DNA from 2 places in the Brevundimonas sp. UBA7507 genome. Region 1 is predicted to be linked to the other one. Evidence: predicted binding sites of a transcription regulator. Region 1 holds the regulator's gene; the other holds the start of a gene.
The links. Region 1 encodes LexA, which represses DNA repair genes until DNA is damaged. Its sites were predicted from a motif close to ATGTTCNCNANNTGTTCT; they were not measured.

Region 1 (4,047 bases):
GCCGCCGCCTTGGCGGGTGCGGATGGCGATGAAGGTCAACGCCGTGCGCTACGCCCTGGCCGAGCGGATCGTGGCGCGGCTGGGCGAGCGGACCGGCGGGGTGGCGGCGGCCATGACTACGGGGCACGAGACCTGGATCCAGAGCCCGGACCTGGACGCCATGCGGGATTCGGGACTGGCGCACATCCTGTCGATCTCGGGCCTGCACATGGCGGTCGTGGGGGGCTTCGTCTTCTTCGCGGCGCGCCTGCTGGTCGCGGCCTGGCCGTGGCTGGCGTTGCGCGTGTCAGGCAAGAAGGTCGCGGCGATCGCGGGCCTGATCGCCGTCGGGACGTATCTGGTGATCTCAGGCGCGCCGCCGCCGGCCGAGCGAGCGGCGGTCACGGCCTCCATCGCCTTTCTGGCGGTATTGGCGGACCGGCAGGCCGTGACGATGCGGGCGCTGGCGGCAGCGGCCTTCGTCGTTTTGTTGCTGCGGCCCGAGGCCGTGGTGACGCCGGGGTTCCAGATGTCCTTCGCAGCGACAGCGGCCTTGGTGGCGCTGGTCGAGGTCTGGCCGCGCCGCATCCGAGAGTTCGCCGCGCCCTGGCCCATCGTCGCCGTGCAACGGTTCGGCAGTTGGCTGCTGGCCGCCTGCGCCGCTAGCCTGGTGGCGGGCATGGCGACGGGACCGTTCGCCATGCAGCATTTCAATCGCACGGCCGTCTATGGACTGATCGCCAATCTGGCGACGGCGCCGCTGGCGGACTTCATCATGATGCCCGCGCTGGCGCTGGGCGCGGCGCTGGAGCCGTTGGGCCTGGGCGCGCCCTTCCTGTGGCTGGCGGGCAAGTCGGTGGATGTCATGCTGGCGATCGGTCACTGGGCGGCGGGTCTGCCCGGCGCGGTTCAGGCGATCCCCAGCGCCCCGGCGGAGGCGCTGCCGGTCGCCTTCCTGGGCATACTGTTCATGTGCCTGTGGCGCGGACGGTGGCGCTGGCTGGGCCTGCCGTTTGCGGCGGCGGTGCTGATCTGGCCACGCCCGGTGCCGCCGGATGTCTGGATCGGCGACGGCGGAGCGAATGCGGCGTATCGGCAGGGGAAGCAGGCGGTCGTGATGCGGCCCGCGGTGCGCCAGTTCGCCAGCGATCTGTGGTCCCGGCGGCGGGGGCTGGAAGCGGTGGGGCGACCGGGCGAAGGCTGGACCTGCAAGCGGTCCTTCTGCGCGCCGGAGGGCGAGGAAGGCGCGCTGGCCCTGTGGTGGGGCAAGGCGTCGCCTAGCGAGCCGCAGATGGATCAGATGTGCCGCAGCGCCGAGGTGGTCAGCGTACGAGCCGTGGTCGCGGTCCTGCCGCCTTCATGCGAGGGGCGGCTGGTGCTGGACGGCGCGGATCATGCGCACGGCGATTCGGTGGAGCTGTGGCGGGATGAAGCCGGCGGCTGGCGCGCCCTGTGGGCGGCGGAGGTGCGGGGGCGGCGGCCGTGGAGCGGGGGCGGTTCGGAGTAGGCGCCTGCCCTAAATACCCGCTCATCCCGGCGGAGGCCGGGATCCAGTGCTTTGGCTTCAAGCGGGGCCGTTTGAAATCTGCGCGTGCTCTTGGCTTCCTCTGACCAGCGATAGCGCGTGTGGCTCTTATCTGGATCCCGGCGGAGGCCGGGATGAGCGGGGATGGGGGAGAGCCCCCTCAGTGATACCGGCGCAGCAGGCCGACCAGCTTGCCTTGAACCTCGACCTGATCTGGGCCGAAGATGCGGGTCTCATAGGCGCTGTTGGCGGGCTCGAGCGCGATGGACTGGCCCTTCTTGCGCAGGCGCTTCAGCGTGGCTTCCTCGCCTTCGACCAGGGCGACGACGATCTCGCCGGAGGAGGCGTTCTCCACCCGCTTGATGATGACGGTGTCGCCGTCGAGGATGCCGGCCTCGATCATGGAGTCGCCTTCGATCTCGAGCAGGTAGTGCTCGCCCGCGCCCAGCATGGCTTCGGGGACGGGCAGGCGCTCGCGTTCGTGCTGGATGGCGGCGATGGGGGTGCCGGCGGCGATCTTGCCCAGCAGGGGCAGGTCGCGCACGTCGTTGGCGGCCTCGGCGACGGCGGGGCGAGGGTTCAGGCCGCCGCCCTGGATCACGTCGGGCTTGAAGGGTGCGCGTCCCTTGGCCGGCGCGGCGGTCGTCGCCTGCTCCGGCAGCTTCACCACCTCCAGTGCGCGGGCGCGGTGGGCGAGGCGGCGGATGAAGCCGCGTTCCTCCAGCGCCGTGATCAGGCGGTGGATGCCCGACTTGGACGCCAGATCCAGCGCCTCCTTCATCTCGTCGAAGGACGGCGAAACGCCCGTCTCCCGGATGCGCTCATGAATGAACATCAGGAGTTCGTGCTGTTTCTTCGTGAGCATGGCGCAGAATCCAGAACAAGGCGTGAACCGTTGGTGATGTTCTGTAAGTGTTCTGGTTAAAAGTCAACTAACGCCACGCTGAACCCCGCGCCCGCCGCATGACGGGCGCGGGGACGGGTTTTTATTGCGCCGAGGCGGCCGGGGCGCCGTCCTTGTAGCGCTCGAACCACTCGATGATGGCGTTCATACGGGCCGCGTTCTGGGACGGGCGGACGGCCAGGCTGTGGCCGACGCCGGGGATCTTCACCAGGGCCGTGGGCACGCCGCGCAGTTGCAGGGCGGTGTAGTACTGCTCCGACTCGCTGACGGGGGTGCGATAGTCCTCGTCGCCGACGACGACCATGGTCGGGGTCTTGACGTTGCCTACCAGCGACAGCGGCGACCGGCGCCAGTAGGCTTCCGGGTTCTCCCAAGGATATTCGCCGAACCAGTAGCGGGCGAAGAAGGCCGGATTGTCGGCCGTCAGGACGAAGCTGGCCCAGTCGATGACCGGCTTCTGGACGACGGCCGCCTTGAAGCGGTCGGTCTTGCCGACGATCCAGCTGGTCAGCACGCCGCCGCCCGAACCGCCGGTGACGAACAGCCTGTTCGGGTCGGCGATTCCCTGAGCGATGACGGCGTCGACGCTGCTGATCAGGTCGTCATAGTCGTTCGACGGATAGTTGTGGTGGATCAGGTTGGCGAACTCGTCCCCATAGGAGGTCGAGCCGCGCGGGTTGACCGACAGCACCGCATAGCCCGCAGCAGCGAACAGCTGGTTGTCGGTGGCGAAGTGCGGGCCGTAGGCGGCGAACGGGCCGCCGTGGATCTCCAGCACCAGCGGATAGCGCTGGCCCTCGACATAGTCGGCCGGCAGCGTCAGCCAGCTTTCGATCGCGCGTTGATCGTGGGAGGAGGCGACCTGGATGCGGCGCACCTCGCCCAGGCGGCGGGCGCTGAGGAAGTCGGCGTTCAGGCGGGTCAGCTGGGTGCTGCGGCCGCCCTTCAGGACGTGGACGTCGGCCGGACGCGCAGGCGTGCCGCGCGTATAGGCGATGGCGCCGTCGTCGGCCACGGTGAAGCCGCCGCCGGTGTAAGGGCGGCCGAAGTCGTCGCCGGTCAGATCCTCGATCAGGGTGGTGACGGCGCCGTCCATCGACACGCGGGCGACCTTGGTGCGGCCCTGGTCGTCATAGGCGACATAGACCGAGCGGCCGTCGTGGCTCCACACCGGGGACTGGACCGACCTGTCGAGGCTCTCGGTCAGGACGCGGCTGTTCGAGCCGTCAGCGTCCATCACATAGAGGCGGGTGTTGTGATAGCCCATCCGCTTGTCGTCATAGCCGAGGTAGGCGATGCGGCGGCCGTCGGGCGAGGCGACGGGGGCGTTGTCCGGCCCGGCGCGGCTGGTCAGCGCCGTCAGGCCGCCGGTCTGGACATCCAGGGCGAAGACTTCGCTGTCGGCGGCTTCGCGCTGCCAGTCGGGGCGACGGTTGGCGCTGAGGTAGAGGGTGCGAGAATCGGCCGACCATGACAGGCCGCCGCCGTGGTGGAAGTCGCCGTGCGTCAACTGGCGCGCGCCGCCGCCCTGAGACCCGACGACGAAGACGTGGCGGAAGCCGGGTTTCAGATAGCCCTGACCGTCGGAGCGGTAGGAGACGCTGTCGATGATCTCCAGCGGCGGCGCCCACTGGGCGCC
Region 2 (4,047 bases), on a different contig from region 1:
CGAGAGCGCTCTAATCGTGCAGGCGGCGCGGCGAGACGATCAGGCCGTCCTCGTCGGCGTAGAGCCAGTCGCCGGGGGTGAAGATGACACCGCCGAAGGCGGTGGGGATGTCGATCTCGCCGATGGCGTCGCGGTGCGCGCGCTGGGGAACGGTTCCAAGCGCTTTGACGCCGACGTTCATGGTGTTGATCACGGCTGTGTCGCGCACGGCGCCGTGGATGACGATCCCGGCCCAGCCGTTGTCGATGGCCAGCTTCGCCAGATTGTCGCCGACCAGGGCGCGTTTGAGCGAACCACCGCCGTTGACGACCAGGACCGCGCCTTGGCCGGGGCGCTCCAGCGTCTGGCGGACCAGAGCGTTGTCGTCCAGCACGCTGAGGGTGCGGATCGGGCCGTGGAAGGCCGCGACCTGGCCGAAGCTGCGGAAGAGAGTCTGGCAGACCTTCACCACGTCGGAGTGGGCGTCGCAGAGGTCGGCGGTGGCGGGGGGCATGGCGTTCCTTCTCATTTATCAGGAATCGTTGTTATGTGAGCTGGTCTGGTGGATGTTTCAGACTTTAATTTAGGGAGAATACGCGTGAGCACGCTAGCCAAATTGGCAATGTCCGGAATTCTTCTCGCCATGACCGCTTCGCCGGCGGTTGCGTTCAAATCCTGGGAGTATGTGTACTATTATACGTTCTATTCGGACGCATCCATGACGACCGTCGTGGGGTATGGGAATGATGTTTGCATGGAATCGGGAGGCAATGTGACGGTAATTACGCCCCTGTTCCCTACGCCTTACTATACGGCCGAGCGGGGGCACGAGTGTCGTCCTGGGGGACCGCTTTGAGCTGAGGTCAATTTTTTCAGCTTAGGAAAAAAAGAGGCCCGCCCGACGCAGGTCGGGCGGGCCGGTCTCCGTCCGACCGGCCCCGCGGGGTCGGTAGGCGGGTCGCGAGGCGGCGAACGGAGAAGCTCTGGCCGTCAGGGTGCCCTTGCCTCCGGCCGTCATCCTTGGGCTTGAACCGAGGATCGGATCGTCAGCGCGATCACGGCTGGAAAGGAAGAGGACGCGCCTGGCTGGATCCTCGGGTCAAGCCCGAGGATGACGGCGTTGGGGGTGGCGGATCAGCCCTCCAAATCCTGACCTTCGTCGGGCTCGGGCGCGCCCAGCATGTCGTCGGCGATCTTGGCCGTGGACTGGCGGACGGCCTTTTCGATGGCGAGGGCCATGTCGGGGTTGTTCTTCAAGAACTCCTTGGCGTTCTCGCGACCCTGACCGATGCGGGTCGAGTCGTAGGAGAACCAGGAGCCGGACTTCTCGATGATGTTGGCCTTGACGCCCAGGTCGATGATCTCGCCGATCTTGGAGATGCCCTCGCCGTACATGATGTCGAAGATGACCTCGCGGAACGGCGGGGCGACCTTGTTCTTGACGACCTTGACGCGGGTGGTGTTGCCGACCACCTCGTCGCGGTTCTTGATCGCGCCGGTGCGGCGGATGTCCAGGCGCACCGAGGCGTAGAACTTCAGCGCATTGCCGCCCGTCGTCGTTTCCGGCGAGCCGTACATGACGCCGATCTTGTGACGGATCTGGTTGATGAACAGGACGATGCACTTGGACTTGGAGATGGAGGCCGTCAGCTTGCGCAGGGCCTGCGACATCAGGCGGGCCTGAAGGCCGGGCAGGCTGTCGCCCATCTCGCCCTCGATTTCCGCGCGGGGCGTCAGGGCCGCGACGGAGTCGACCACCACGATGTCCACGGCGCCCGAGCGCACCAGGGTGTCGACGATCTCCAGCGCCTGCTCGCCCGCATCGGGCTGCGACACCAGCAGGTCGTCGAGGTTGACGCCCAGCTTCTGGGCGTAGACCGGGTCCAGCGCGTGTTCGGCATCGACGAAGGCGGCCACGCCGCCCTTCTTCTGGACCTCGGCCACGGTGTGCAGGGCGAGCGTCGTCTTGCCCGAGGATTCGGGGCCGAACACCTCGATCACCCGGCCGACCGGCAGGCCGCCGATGCCGAGCGCCATGTCGAGACCCAGAGAGCCGGTCGAGACGCTTTCGATCTCGGCCACCTGTCCGGCCTTGCCCAGTTTCATGACCGAGCCCTTGCCGAAGGCGCGATCGATCTGTGCGATCGCCGCCTCTAGAGCGCGTTGTTTGTCGCCGTCTTCTTTACCCACGAGCTTCAGTGCCGCCTGTGACATTGGTTTTCTCTCCCTTGCCATGATTCCCATCTGACTTCGGGAGAGACCCGCCACGGACCCGCTCCCTCGTTGAGCCGGACTATGGACATGGTTTGTTCTCGTTCGCAAGATGTTCTCGTGAACCGAACGAGAACATTTATCGCGATGCGACCGATTTAGTCGCAAGCCTTACCGCCAGAAGCGCCGGGCGCGAGACAGGCGGGCGAAGGCGCGGCTTGAGGCGGCGTGCAGGGCGGCGGCGCTCTGTTCGCGGCGGCCGATCAGGCGTCCGGCGGCGAAGGCGATCTCGGGCGAGGTCAGCCGGGCCTCGGCGGGGATGCGGTCGCGCGCCACGGCCAGGTCGTTGAGGGCGCCGAAGGCTTCCTGGACCTGCTCCAGACCTGCGCGGAACCGCCGCTCGCGGCCGGGGCGGTCGAACAGGCCGGTGAAGAACTCGGCCGCATAGCGCAGGCGTTTGACGCGGATGCGCAGACGGTGGCGACCGGCGACGTCCAACTGGTCCAGGCGTCGCCCGCCGCGCCGCACGCGCCGGCTCAATCGCTCCAGAGCCTCGGCGGCGAAGGCGGCGACGGGCCGCTGTCGGCGCCAGGCGCGCACGGGGTCGGGATCGGTCCGCCAAGCGCCGGTTTCGATCCAGGCCAGGGTCTCGAACATCAGGGCGGCGTAGCGCGGCGAATCGATCGCCGCCATCGCCCGGCGATAGGCGCCGCTGCGGGCCGCCAGCAGGCGCAAGCCCAGGGGGGCGAGGTCGGGATCGGGCGTCTCCAGCGCGGCAGGGTGGAAGACGTCGCGGATGAAGACGTCCAGATCGCGCGCGGCGTCGGTCTCATGCGCCAGCCATTTCAGCTCGGCGACGACGGGAGCGGCGTCCTCGCCCAGCAGGGGGGCGAACACGGACAGGGCGGCGCGCAGGCGACGCAGGCCCACGCGCAGCTGATGCAGGGCCTCGGGCCGCCGCACCCGGCGCAGCAGTTCGGCGTTGGCCGAGACCTGGCCAAGGGCGGCCACGGCCGTGCGGCGCAGGGCGGCCTCGGCGCTCAGGGCGCGGGGCAGGGGATCGGCGACGGTGGAGCGCGGCGCGCGCTCCTGTCCCTCGGCCAGGCGCCAGCCGCGCTCGGCCTTGCTCTCGAACAGGGGGACCAGGGCGACGTCGGCCGACAGGCGCCGGGCCAGGGCGAACAGGGCCTGGGGCGGGCCGTCCTTCAGCTCCAGCTCCAGTTCGCGCAAGAGCTCGACGCGGCCGCCCGCCGACAGCTCGCCCTCGTCATAGGCGGCCTCGATCACGGCGCCCTCGAAGGCGACCAGACGGGCGCGGCGACGCACCGTGCTGGCGAAGCGGGGCGACAGGTCGCGGCGGCGGCCCTTCAGCAGGGCGGCGGCGGGCGTCGTCTTGACGGCCTGCCAGTCCAGGGCCTCGCTGGGGACGGGCGTCTCCCATTCGGCGCGGTTGAGGACGTCGCCGCCGGTCTGGCCCTTCAGCGTCTGGACGAAGCCGCGGCCGGTCGCGCGCACGCGCAGGCCCCAGCCGGCGCGGCGCAGCGCCTGATCCGGCGTGTCGAAATAGACGGAGCGCAGGCTCTGCACGCTGTCCTCGCCCGCCAGGGCCGGGTGGGCGGCTAGGCGCGCGGCGGCGCGCGGCCCAAGCCGGAACTTGAGTTCGATTTCCTGCGCCATTTCCTGGGCCATGCCGGACATGACGCCATTGTGCGCCCATCCCGGCGCGGGTCCAAGACGATGGAAAATGATCCAACGGCCAAGCTCGCGCGTTAGGAGGAGATGACTGATCTTCAGACCGCCCAAACCGTCCCGCCGGCCGAGCCGGCCAAGCCCGCCGTCCTGACGATCCGCAACGCC

Region 2: the regulator LexA is predicted to act here: its motif matches at 2,292-2,309, upstream of recA (recombinase RecA).

The regions. Positions count from the first base shown of each region.
Region 1 is NZ_DLNP01000004.1:67,081-71,127, forward strand. Features, by position in the region: gene B3D50_RS02620 (ComEC/Rec2 family competence protein) at 1-1,486, shown strand, start outside; gene lexA (transcriptional repressor LexA) at 1,665-2,369, opposite strand; gene B3D50_RS02630 (S9 family peptidase) at 2,491-4,047, opposite strand, start outside.
Region 2 is NZ_DLNP01000014.1:190,801-194,847, forward strand. Features, by position in the region: gene rraA (ribonuclease E activity regulator RraA) at 11-493, opposite strand; gene recA (recombinase RecA) at 1,114-2,193, opposite strand; gene B3D50_RS11620 (CYTH and CHAD domain-containing protein) at 2,362-3,888, opposite strand; gene B3D50_RS11625 (bifunctional GNAT family N-acetyltransferase/carbon-nitrogen hydrolase family protein) at 3,970-4,047, shown strand, end outside.